2 regions of the Photorhabdus aballayi genome follow, and region 2 is predicted to be linked to the other one. Evidence: predicted binding sites of a transcription regulator. Region 2 holds the regulator's gene; the other holds the start of a gene.
What was found. Region 2 encodes LexA, which represses DNA repair genes until DNA is damaged. Its sites were predicted from a motif close to TNCTGTATGTACATACAGNA; they were not measured.
Positions count from the first base shown of each region.

Region 1: a site for LexA is predicted at 5,241-5,260, ahead of sulA (SOS-induced cell division inhibitor SulA). Genes of this name have one in related genera too.

Region 1 covers NZ_JAPFCD010000006.1:103,844-110,514, reverse strand. Annotated here, with positions in the region: gene fabA (bifunctional 3-hydroxydecanoyl-ACP dehydratase/trans-2-decenoyl-ACP isomerase) at 1-106, opposite strand, end outside; gene OO184_RS05370 (AAA family ATPase) at 191-1,921, opposite strand; gene matP (macrodomain Ter protein MatP) at 2,128-2,583, shown strand; gene ompA (porin OmpA) at 2,847-3,947, opposite strand; gene sulA (SOS-induced cell division inhibitor SulA) at 4,506-4,964, opposite strand; gene OO184_RS05350 (TfoX/Sxy family DNA transformation protein) at 5,469-6,071, shown strand; gene yccS (YccS family putative transporter) at 6,131-6,671, opposite strand, start outside.
Region 2 covers NZ_JAPFCD010000020.1:43,712-50,382, forward strand. Annotated here, with positions in the region: gene OO184_RS12375 (lactate oxidase) at 1-206, shown strand, start outside; gene OO184_RS12380 (DUF1266 domain-containing protein) at 517-1,659, opposite strand; gene zur (zinc uptake transcriptional repressor Zur) at 1,879-2,388, shown strand; gene lexA (transcriptional repressor LexA) at 2,679-3,284, opposite strand; gene OO184_RS12395 (diacylglycerol kinase) at 3,404-3,775, opposite strand; gene plsB (glycerol-3-phosphate 1-O-acyltransferase PlsB) at 3,905-6,364, shown strand; gene ubiA (4-hydroxybenzoate octaprenyltransferase) at 6,414-6,671, opposite strand, start outside.

The DNA of each region.
Region 1 (6,671 bases), on a different contig from region 2:
TTAGCATATTACCAGATGGTAATGGAGGTCCATTTTCGCCAAATAACTCACTACGTCCAGATGCGATGAGATCTTCTTTTGTGTAGGATTTACGTTTATCAACCATAATTATCAGATAGCCTTATATTTAATGTAGGGTAAATAATAGAGTGCACTTGTACGCTGAACAACTCCGATCAGACATCCTGAATTAACCCAGCCAGCGAAGAAACCACGGGAATTTGGGCCGTTCTTGATTATTCGCTTGTGTTATACGTTCTTGTATCATAGCTAACAAGTGTGTTTCTTGTTGATCATAATAAGGGATACCTGTTAATAAAGGCAGCGCTTCAGAAACATGTTTTACTGACCATAAATGAAATTTTTGCGCTTTTACCGCATCTACAACGGTTTGATTAAGACATAAATGATGAACGTTTGCTGCTGGTAGGATAACTCCCTGTTGACCAGTGAGCCCTCTGAGGCGGCATACTTCAAAGAAACCTTCGATTTTTTCGTTAATACCACCGATTGGTTGAACATAACCGAATTGATCTACCGCACCTGTGACAGCCAGTTGTTGATCAATAGGTTGCAGAGAAAGAGAGCTTATCAGTGCGCATAATTCGGCAAGAGAGGCGCTGTCGCCGTCAACTTCACCATAGGACTGTTCAAACACAATGGATGCTGAGAAAGGTTGTGGTTGATCCAATTTTAGCTCGGAAATCAAAAACGCCTGCATAATCATCATGCCTTTCGCATGGATATTGCCACCTAACTCAACTTTTCGTTCAACGTCAATAAATTCCCCGTCTCCTATATGAGCCACGCAAGTGATACGGGATGGTTCTCCCACTGGATCAGGATGGCCGGGATACTCCAGCACAGATAATCCGTTAATTTGGCCAATGACCATTCCTTGGGTACGGATAAGAATCTGGCCTTGATGAATTTCATCTAAACCACGTTCGGGCAGATAGTTGTAACGCCAGCGGCGATTTTCCTCTGCTTGTTTAATTGATTGAGCTGTAATCTGATTTTTTTGCTGATAGAGTGCCGCAGTAGTCAGTTGTCGTTGTAGCCAGAGAATATCCAAAGGCAGGCGGTGTTGATCTTCTACGTGGCGGATTGCTTGTTGTACAAGTTCAGGCCAGGCATTATGATTCAATGGCGGTAATTGCCATTGCTGAATGAGTCCATTGATATAATTGCACCACAGACTTAAATCTTGCTCATTATGAAATGGCATATCCAGCTCAAATTCACCATATAGCGCGCTTTTTGCTAATTCAGGTTCTGTAGCCTGGAATTCGTCAAGGCTTAGATGATCTCCAACCAAGATCAGACGTAGCTTTAACGGCATAGAGGGGATAGGTAATGGTAACGGCTTATTGCCATCTGGAGATAACCACTCAAAGCGTTGTTGAATAATCATCTGTTTCAGGCGAACCCACATTAATGGCTGAGAAAGTAGGGTACGTAACGACAGAATAAGTACACCACCATTTACCTGATGAATCAGACCGGGTTGTAAGTGAATTTCTCCGTTGTGAGAATGGAAGCTGCCAAATAATTGTTCTGCTTCTATCCATTCACGATAAGCGACGCGTAATTCAGGTGTGAAATGGCCTTCTGTTGATGGTTGCCAGCTAATTTTCTGTTGCTGAATGTGATAATTGCCACCAATTTGGGGAAGTTCTTTCGTGAGCAATGGATGGATAGATTCAGCTAACGCTGACAAATAAGTATCACATTCTTCAGCTTTCAGTAGCATAAAAGGCTGGCGGGAATCCATCCGGCAAAAAAGCTGCAAACCACTATGTAGCCGTGATTGAACGGCTTCCATACTGGCAGGAGCCTGTTGGGAAGCAGAATGAAAAAGCGCATCATAAGGAGCGCAATTCGGCAGTAATGCCTGCCAGTCTAGTTTGTTAGTGGTCAAAATGATCGCTATATATTGTAAAGTAGGAAAGTGTCGATTATACAAGATTAAGATATAAACCAACATGGTTGAATGTTTGCTATTGTAGACACTTTATGTAAAACATAATTTGATCAAAAAGCAGATATTAATCTGTTTGGCTATAAGCAATTTACTGAAATAGTTGTTATGCTTATTTTTAGTTACGCTGTCACTGAGAAAGTAAGATGAAATATCAACAACTGGAAAATTTGGAATGTGGCTGGAAGTGGGCTTATCTGATGAAAAAACATCAAGAAGGCGAGCCGATTACTAAATATATTGAAAACAGTGCCGCTCATGCAGCAGTTGGTAAACTCATTGAACTTGAAAGTGAACCGGTAAGAGTACTGAAATGGATTGAGCAGCATATGAATCCTGATTTATTCAACCGGATGAAACAAACTATCCGCGCTCGGCGTAAACGGCATTTTAATGCAGAACATCAGCATACTCGTAAGAAATCCATCGATTTAGACTTTCCCGTATGGCAGCGCTTATCTGCACTTTCTCAGCGGCGGGGCAATACGCTGTCCGAAACTATCATCCAGTTAATTGAAGATGCTGAACGGAAAGAAAAATATGCTAATCAAATGTCCAGCTTGAAACATGACTTGGAAGCTATTCTGGGTAAGAAAGAGTAATTTCAGTTGTTTATAGGTTGGTATCGCAACAAGCGCCTTAATCAGTTTGATATACCCGTCATCTTTCAAGTTGCCTCTTTGTTGGCTGCATCCGCTCACCCGGTCACATAGTTATCTATGCTCCCGGGGATTCGCTCCCTTGCCGTCGCGATGCATCTTGAAATCCATAGGGTATATAAAATTCCACTATTGGTAAAAGAAAACCCCATCTGACAATGGGGCTTTCTGCGCTTTCGATGATTAATTATAACCAAGAAAGGCTATTATTGAGCAGATTGTGCTTGAGTAACAACTTCTTTAATGCCCTGAATCTCGATCTCTACGCGACGATCTGGCGCCAGGCAGTTGATTAGGTTAGGTTTGCGAACCTTATCACAGGTAGAACCGGTGACAGGATTTGCTTTACCGTGGCCTTCTGCGTTGATGCTGCCGGCAGGGATACCTTTAGATATCAGATGATCAACTACGCTTTGCGCGCGTTTTTGAGATAGTTCCTGATTGTAAGCGTCTTTACCGATACGGTCAGTGTAGCCTAAAACCAGTACTTTGCCCTGATTTGGGTCGATGTTTGCTAACTCAGTATAGAGTTTATCCAAAGTACGCTTACCTTCGGCTTTCAGCTCAGAACTTGCAAATTCGAACAACACGTCAGAACGCAGGGTAAAACGTTTATTTTCAACAACGGGTGCTGGCGCTGGAGTTGGAGCAACAACCGGAGCCGGAGCAACAACTGGCGCTGCTGCTTCATCTTGGCCGAAACGGTAAGAAACACCTACGCTTAACAGACCGTTATCAGGACGTGCGCCTACTGAACTTGCATCACCGACATTGTTAACCCACTGGTAGTCCAGACGAGTAGCCCAGTCTTTAGTTATCGCATACTCAACACCGATGGCTGCCAGTGGAGAAACACCGGTGTCATGATTTTTCAGATGAGTATTGGTTGCGCCGTAATTTGCTTTGGAATCTGCCCGCCAAACCATACCACCTAGGCGAGTATAGACATCCAAGTCATCCATAATTGGATAGCTCAGTTTGGTTGCCAATTGGAAACCGTGGGCTTTGAAGGCACCATTATTGACGCTGCCTTTGTAAGACATGCGACCTAACCAGTCATAACCTATTTCAAAACCTAGGTATGGATTGGCTTGATAACCTAAAAAAGCACCCGCACCCAATTGGTTTTTGTGAGTAGGGCCATTACCGATTGCACTGGTATAACCGTTGCCGTAGAAGTTTACGTCATGGTATTGGGACCAACCCAACTTACCACCGGTATACCAAGTGTTGTCTTTTGGAGCTGCTTGCGTTGCAGTTGTGAAAGCGGCCACTGCCACTGCTATCGCGATAGCTGTCTTTTTCATTTTAACGCCTCGTTATTATCATCACCCAATAGGCAATTGGCTTTGGGAGCCTTTTTACTGACTGCCTATCCCATTAGGCTTTCATTTGCCATTCTTTGTAATAAAAGCGAGCACTGAATTGTGCTCAAATTCTCCGGTACCATTATTGTGTGTACGCTTTGAATTTTGCGCGCTTCCATGTTCACTATTCACCCATAAGAATGACCTGCACTAATTTAGCATCTTTTAATATCTACTAAGATAGGCTGTTGAGCCATATTGATTAAAAACTCAGTTAGGAATACTGCACTTTCATAAAACGAGTGGACCAAACAATACAAGGGTACATAAGTGCAGTAACCTTTAATGGTGTAAAGTCTACAACGAAGTTAAAAAGTTACAAGTGCCCCTTGATTAATAGAGTAAAAAATTTAAAAGATAATGTATGGTTTTTTTTAAAAATTTACTATTCTTTACAACTAATCTTACCTTAATTAATTGATTTTAATTGTGATTAGTGATTTTCGGTCTGAATTGGTTATTTTGTGTTATAAATATTGCGATAATTCCTAGTTTTAGTCAATGATAGTAAATGGAATGGATTTTTAGTAAATCTGCTCGCGATTCAGCACAGTTGGTTTCTTTATTTGCATCTTGTGGGCGCATAATAAAGCCCAGTGCATGACCTTTTTGTGCCGCAGCCTGTAATTTTACGGTATCTCTTTCTGATAACTTTGGTAACCAGCCAAGTACCACGCTGTAATTACCACTCGCCAATGCTCTTGCCATTGCTTCTACCGTTGTAATGGAGCTGATGCGATTTAATTGGACAATCTTATCTAAAGGTAATCCGGAGTTAATTAACCATTGGCGGCTCAGTTTCTTATGTGGACTAACCCATAGCAACCAGCGGGCTTCATTTCCTGATTGGCGTAACAAAGGTAGCAATATACGATTAATGACAGCTTGGTTATCGCTATATTGGTTATCACTATATTGGTTATCACTATAAATCAATTCACTCACTATACCCGTCATCTTTCAAATTGCCTCTTTGTTGGCTGCACTCACTCACCCCGGTCACATCGTTATCTATGCTCCCGGGGATTCGTTCCCTTGCCGTCGCGATGCGTCTTGAAATCCATAGGGTATATACCTTCCGCTATACCTTCTTTAGCCTCTTTCACTACCCCTTCTCTTCTGGCTGAATTATCTTGTGTAGGTGAAGAGAGTGATAACTGCTTTTTGGCTGACTGATGTTTAGAAGGGTAAACCCAGGATGATTGGATGCCCATAATGAACCTCGTTACGATTAACTGTATTAATATACAGTATCTTCATGTCAGGCTAAGATCAAGTCTATTTTTTCAAAGAGCTTCGCAAATATTGACTGTAAATGGCTGTAAACTCATTTAACCATTGGCAGAGAAAATTGGATTGCGTATGTTTTTAATTGCTTGTTCCTGTTATTTATTTTGCTAATAATTGGGGCAAATCTATGGATAAGAGATTTATTTGCACAAAACTCATGGAGTGATCTGTATGTTTTTGTCTGAGGTACGTTTTACTCAACTCAAAAATGGTTTTTCTTCGTTTGGGACATTGACAAGGAAGCCACAGTTTGGTGGTTACAGTCTGTTAGCTGATGGGATTATGTTCGCTATTATTGCTGATGGAGAATTATATTTACGAGGAAATGGGCATGCTGAGGTACTATTTAAAGCCAGAGGAATGAAAAACTATATTTACTCGAAAAAGGGAGTGCCTGTAACTTTGCGTTATTACCAAGTTATTGAATCACTTTGGCAAGATCAAGAGTTGTTATCTCAATATGCGCATTTGGCTTATCATTACTCATTTATTGAAATGGCGGGTAAAAAGAAAATGCCAGAGCGCTTGAAGGATTTGCCTAATCTTGGAATGTCTTTGGAACGTCAGTTATGGAAAGTTGGAATATGTAAAGTTGAAGATTTGCGGTTGTTAGGCGCTAAAGCCAGTTATTTAAAACTTCATCAATATAAAAGAAAATTTAATGTTAGTTTATTACTTGCTTTGGCTGGTGCAATTGAAGGATGTCATTCAGCCGTTTTACCGGTACAGATCCGTAATGATTTATTACGCTGGCACAAGGAGCTGGCTTGTTAGATCTTTATCGTGAATAGCTAATAAAAGGGGCAGTCAACTGCCCCAGTATATCAATCTGGTTATAATTGATTAATTTGTTTAATGATATTAACGATTTCAGGTAGTAATTCTATTAATAAACGGGTTTGTTGCAATACCAGTTGCTCTTTACTATTTCTTTCTACCGGAGCTTGCTCGATTCTTTTTGCTATGTTGGCAGGTATTTGCTTAATTCTATCATCATCTATTAATGCCGGTTTTAATGCTGTATCGACATAACAAATAGCATCATTAAGAATATCCAGGATAACTTCATTATCCAATTTATCTCGATGTGCTCCCAACGCAGAGATGTAACTTAGCATGGTGTGATTTAGGCACAGTAGCCGGAATGCTTTTTCTTGAGAAGTCTGGTCACTTTTCGGCTCGGCAGACATGTTTGAAATAACGGATACTAGTTCTGCGTCACTATTATGGGCATCGCGACGGGCAATTCGATAGTTCAACCCATTATTTTTTCCCTGATGATATTGAACTAAAATGGCATCAAGGTAGCGACAATTGGTGTTCATCGTCCGGTTTATCACTTGTGATAACTGGCGAAATTTCCAATCTGGCCAA
Region 2 (6,671 bases):
GCGGTACCCATGTGTTTAAAGCGCTCGCATTAGGCGCTAAAGCTGTCGCTATCGGCAGGCCCATTTTGTATGCGCTAGCATTGGGCGGAGCGCCAGGCGTAACTTCCATTTTAAACCTACTTAAGGATGAACTGAAACTTAGCATGAAACTGGCAGGATGTGCGGCCATTAAAGATATAGAGAGAAAATTTATTAGTTTGATTTAACCCATTAACTAATAAAGTAAATATTGGCCCCGTTTCATTTAGAACAAGTGATTTCAGGAAACGGGGTAAATTATGTTACTTTTTAATAAATCCGAATATTGAAAACAGAAACTTGTAGTAGAGATTTACAAACTCAAATAGACCATCTTCAATGGGGAATGAATTTCGTAGTGACAGACAATATCAGCAAACAAGTCGAACTTTACATTCAAGTTGAAACCACAAAAAAAATAATTAAGCCACTATTTTCTATATTAATTACTTATTTCCCCTTGAAATGTTCTTCAAGGGGAAACATTTCATGTAAATATTAATGAAGTACACGAGACGCTGACAGCTCAGTAATATCAAATTCATAACTTTGTTGTTCTTCCATGTTACTACGTACAACATCTTCTACTAATGCAGAAAAACCTGTCATCATCTGCCTTTCCATGATAACGCCTTTTGGTTCAGGCCACGGTAAACTAGCAATTGGCCAGTCACAATGTGACTTATAATAATTAAATTGTTCCAGCCGTTCTTTAGACCGGTTAAAATCATTACTCCAGTAAGCATTTCCTAGCCGGAAATTTGTATAAAACTCATCAAAATTACCGAAGATTTCATAAACATAATCAGCGGTTTTCAACATATTTTTCCATGCCATTTCTTCACTAATATAACCGGCACAAAAACAGTTACGACTTAAAACAATTGCAAGCCACAAATCAAACCCCCACACTAATGCAGGAGGGCGTTCATTAATAGGTTTGGAGCATTTATGAATATAGTCAGGTGTTACTTCAACTAATTTAGCAAGCACTTTAAACATTTTTCCATCACTAAGAGCAACATCAATAGCAAAATGTTTTGAATGTATCCCCTCCCACAAACCCGTTAGCATTTTCATATACCCGTCTTCATCAATAATTCCCCAGTCGCTATATAATTGGGATTGATGTTCCTGGGTCAGAGATAATGGGAGCAGGCAGTAACGATAGTTATCATGGGCAACTCGTGACTGTAAAGGATAATGCTCTAGAGTTTCACTCCAAAAACCTAGCCAATAGTCACTAACAATATTTAACCGTAATGCCTGGCGCTTCTCTTCTGGTAAAAGAGATAAGCCTGCTTGTTGATAATAACGCCGTTGCTCCCATTCAGGACGCTTAACAATGCGATAAATAATAACAGAGAGTAACATTACACCCAATAATGCTATACCTCCTACTTGTGCCAGAAGTAAATAGTCGGTATTAGGGACAGATACATTACCTATTATAAATAAAACAATTGCTACAGATAATACAATACCCATACATACCGCAATTACAAATAAAACATTAATCAATGCATATAATGCTCTTAGAAAAGGTAACTTTCTTTTTTCACAGATAATATGCTTCATTACCTGATAGCCTTTGACAGGGAACTGTCTATAATGAGGCTGATTTTGTAAAAGCTCTTTCATCACAAATGCTTCCTTTCCGAAAATTATCTGTCATATACGATAATTCTTGTCTGTATTATCATAAACTTCAAGAAAACATTATTTTTGCTATTGAGTACCAATTTAGCCAAATTAACTCCATCAGGGGACAATCACAATGAACTTTACTGGATAATATTTTCCATTGAAGAAACATGATAACATCACAATATTATCATCGTACTGGTTGTAAGGGGCGCAATGAAATTGATTAATCAAAAAAAGTTACTGGAACAGGCCGAAGTTATTTGCCAAGCTCGTGGAGTTCGCTTTACTCCGCAACGGCTTGAGGTTTTGCGTCTAATTTCAGCGCAGCCAGGGGCAATCAGTGCTTATGATTTACTGGATTTGCTACGGGAAGCAGAACCGCAGGCCAAACCGCCTACCGTATACCGGGCACTGGAATTTCTGCTGGAGCAGGGATTTATTCATAAAATAGAATCCACCAACAGTTATGTCCTGTGCCACCATATTGAGCAACCAAGCCACACCTCAGCAATGTTTATTTGCGACCGTTGTGGTTCTGTTACAGAACGAGATGGTGGAACCGTTGAATCCGCCATTCAACAGTTAGCAAAAACAGCCGGGTTCAGTTTACGCCATACCGTCATCGAAGCGCATGGCTTATGCTCACCCTGTGAAGAGATCGAATCCTGTACTAAACGAGGTGAATGCCAGCATGACCACAGCATTGAAGTAAAAAAGAAATAGATAGTAAGTAAATACTTACCTTTGGTACAGAGCCAGACTGAAATAAACAACCGCAGAATCACGTTTAAGATAATCATAATCACAACGATAAATTCAATATACCCGTTATCTTTCAAGTTGCTTCTTTGTTGGTTGCACTCACTCACCCCGGTCACATAGTTCGCTATGCTCCCGGGGATTCGCTCTCTTGCCGTCGCGATGCATCTTGAAATCCATTGGGTATAACATGATTCTGCCGGAATATTTCAATTCTTTAACAATCTCAAAAATAACAATTTGATATTTTACTATCAAGACCAGTTGCCGTTACGAATCACCCCAACCGCTAATCCTTCAATTGTCAGACTCTGTTCACTCAAATCCACCACAATTGGCTTAAATTCAGGGTTTTCTGCCAATAATTCAACGCTATTTCCAGTCTGCTTAAAACGTTTTACCGTCACTTCATCTTCAATACGGGCAACAATAATCTGCCCATTACGAACATCTTGTGTTTTATGCACGGCCAGCAGATCACCGTCCATAATCCCAACGTCTTTCATAGACATGCCGCTGACTCGCAACAGGAAATCAGCACTTGGCTTAAACAGTGCAGGATCAACCTGATAATGACTTTCGATATGTTCCTGTGCCAACAGTGGTTCACCTGCGGCTACACGGCCAATTAACGGTAAACCAGATTCTTCAAACAATAAACGGATACCTCTAGATGCCCCTGCGACAATCTCTATCACCCCTTTACGAGCCAATGCTTTCAAATGCTCTTCAGCCGCGTTAGGTGAACGAAAGCCAAGACGTGCTGCAATTTCAGCACGCGTTGGCGGCATCCCCGTTTGCGAAATATGGTCACGCACCAAGTCATAAACTTGCTGCTGCCTTGCGGTAAGTGCTTTCATTTCGTCCCCTGTTTGTTTATACAGTCAATATGTGAGTATATACAGCTAAATAACGATTGGGAACCTACCAGGGTAGAAAATTAGCCAATTATAATATAATACCTAACTATTAAACTAAATCAGGCCATAAAATAGCGCCAAAGGATGGTTCCCCAGACAATTAATGACAACATCATCGTCAGAAAGACAGCCGCCGATCCCATATCTTTCGCGCGACCCGACAGTTCATGGAACTCACTGCCAATACGGTCAACCACTGCTTCAATAGCACTATTCAGGATTTCCATAATCAACACCAACATCACTGAACCAATCAGTAAAATGCGTTCAACTGCGCCGATATCCAGATAAAAAGCAACTATTATAGCCAATATCGCTAAAATTATTTCCTGACGGAAAGCCGCTTCATTTTGCCATGTCGCCTTAATACCTTTCATCGAATATACAATTGCGTTAATGATACGGGTCAAGCCTTTGGATTGATTCGCCATAAATTATTCACACCAAATATGAGGTTATTTAACACTTTTCCCTTTTATTATTGTCTTAACACAACAGATCTCAACACCTGTTTCTGGTATGCTGGCAACGTGTTGCTAACAAGAGGCTTCAAGATATTTATGTCAAGTTGGCGTAAAATATATTATAAATTATTGAATTTACCACTAAAAATACTGGTAAAGAGCAAACTTATCCCTACAGATCCTATTACTGAATTGCGGCTCGATACGACACGCCCGATTCTATACGTGCTGCCGTATCATTCCAAAGCAGACTTACTGGCACTACGTCAGCAATGTCTTGAGCAGGATCTGCCGGACCCATTAAATTCACTGGAGATCGGTGACACTGAACTTCCCAGCTATGTATTTATCGATAATGGCCCACGCGTATTCCGCTATTGCGCGCCAAAGCAGGAATCCGTAAAAATCTTCCATGCTTATCTAGATCTACATCGCAATAATCCAAATTTGGATATTCAAATGCTGCCGGTTTCTGTCATGTTCGGTCGTTCCCCTGGACGCGAAGGGCAGAGCGCCCCATATTTGCGGCTACTCAATGGTATCCAAAAATTCTTTGCCATTCTCTGGCTAGGCCGAGATAGTTTTGTGCGCTTTTCAAACACAGTATCTCTACGCTATATGGCAACTGAGCATGGCACGGATAAGACTATTGCCCATAAACTGGCTCGTGTGGCGCGAATGCACTACTCGCGCCAACGCCTGGCAGCCGTTGGGCCGCGCCTGCCGGTTCGTCAGGAGCTGTTTAACAAGTTACTGGCATCGAAAGCGATAGAAAAGGCGGTCTCTGATGAGGCCCGCACCAAGAAAATCTCACATGAGAAAGCCCGACAGAATGCCATTAACATAATGGAAGAGATTGCTGCGGATTTCTCTTATGAAACGGTACGGCTGTCAGGCCGTGTACTGGGTTGGACCTGGAACCGCCTGTATCAAGGGATCAATGTTCACAATGCTGAACGTATCCGCCGTCTGGCACAGGATGGTCACGAACTGGTTTATGCGCCCTGCCATCGTAGCCACATGGATTATTTGCTGCTCTCCTACGTGCTCTATCATCAAGGCTTGGTACCGCCCCATATCGCCGCTGGCATCAACCTGAATTTTTGGCCGGCAGGGCCAATATTCCGCCGTCTTGGCGCATTTTTCATCCGCCGCACGTTCAAGGGTAATAAACTCTACGCCACGATATTCCGGGAATATCTAGGTGAGTTGTTTGCCCGAGGTTATTCTGTTGAGTACTTCATGGAAGGCGGTCGCTCCAGGACAGGTCGTTTACTCGATCCCAAAACGGGTACGCTGTCCATGACGTTACAAGCGCTGTTGAGAGGCGAATCACGCCCAATTACCATTATTCCAATTTATATCGGCTACGAACATGTGATGGAAGTTGCCACCTATGCTAAAGAGCTTCGTGGCGCAACCAAAGAGAAAGAGGGCTTTTTCCAGATGATACGCGGTTTGCGCAAACTTCGTAATCTGGGACAAGGCTACGTTAACTTTGGCGAACCCATCCCGTTGATCCAATACCTTAACAATCATGTTCCTAGCTGGCGCGATTCTATCGATCCAATAGAATTCCATCGCCCCGAATGGTTCAATCCGACAGTCAGCCAACTGTCTGAGAAGATTATGGTAAACATCAACAACACCGCGGCGGCTAACGCAATCAACTTGTGTTCAACTGCCCTGCTTTCGTCGCGTCAGCGAGCGCTAACTCGTGAGCAACTGCTTGAGCAACTGGATTGTTATATACAGCTCATGCACAATGCGCCCTACGCTACTGATGTCACTGTACCAAAGAAAACTGCGGAGGAGTTGTTAGAGCACGCTCTGCAAATGGATAAGTTCGAGGTAGACAAAGACAGTATGGGTGACATTATCATTCTGCCACGTGAGCGTGCAGTTTTGATGACCTACTACCGCAACAATATTCAACATCTATTAGTACTGCCATCACTGATTTCCTGCATCGTTATTCATCATCGCCGCATCAGCCGCGAAGCGTTGTTAAACCAAGTCGCCATCATTTATCCACTACTTAAAGCCGAGCTGTTTATGCGTTATAGCAAAACAGAGCTGCCAGAAGTGGTTAATACGCTGATCAACGAGCTGACTCGCCAGTGCCTTATCTGCAACAAGGAGCATGGCATGCTGGTGTTGAATCCAGCACGTATCCGCCCCCTGCAATTGCTGGCAGCCGGTGTCCGTGAAACACTGCAACGTTATGCCATCACCCTCTCTTTACTGAACGCCAACCCGGCAATCAGCCGGGGAGTGCTGGAAAAAGAGAGTCGGATGTTAGCGCAACGTCTGTCAGTATTGCATGGCATCAACGCGCCTGAATTCTTTGATAAGGCGGTATTTACTGCATCGGTCAATACACTGCGTGAAGAAGGTTATATCAGTGACAGTGGTAATGCGATTACAGCAAATACTCAGGAGCTGTATCAGGTATTAGGTGAACTGATGTCACCTGAGATTCGTCTTACTATCGAGAGTGTCAGCTTGCCGCCAGAGCATAACGACACCGAAGAGAGTAGTACCAAGGAAGGATAATCTTCTTAAATACTGGTGATAATGGTTATTCACATTATCACCAGATGTTTCAGACATAGCTGAAAAAGATGCCAAGGAATAGCACCAGACCAACGTAATTATTATTGAGGAATGCCTGGAAACAAAGTTCTCTTTCCCGGCCGGCGATCAATTTCTGCTGATAAATAAATAGCGTGCCCGCAAGCAACAGCGACCAATAGTAGATACCGCCCAGATTCATCATATAACCCACCAGCACCAGCACCAGTAACATAGCGAGTTGCAATAACCCTATAATCAATTTATCGAAACGACCAAACAGGATAGC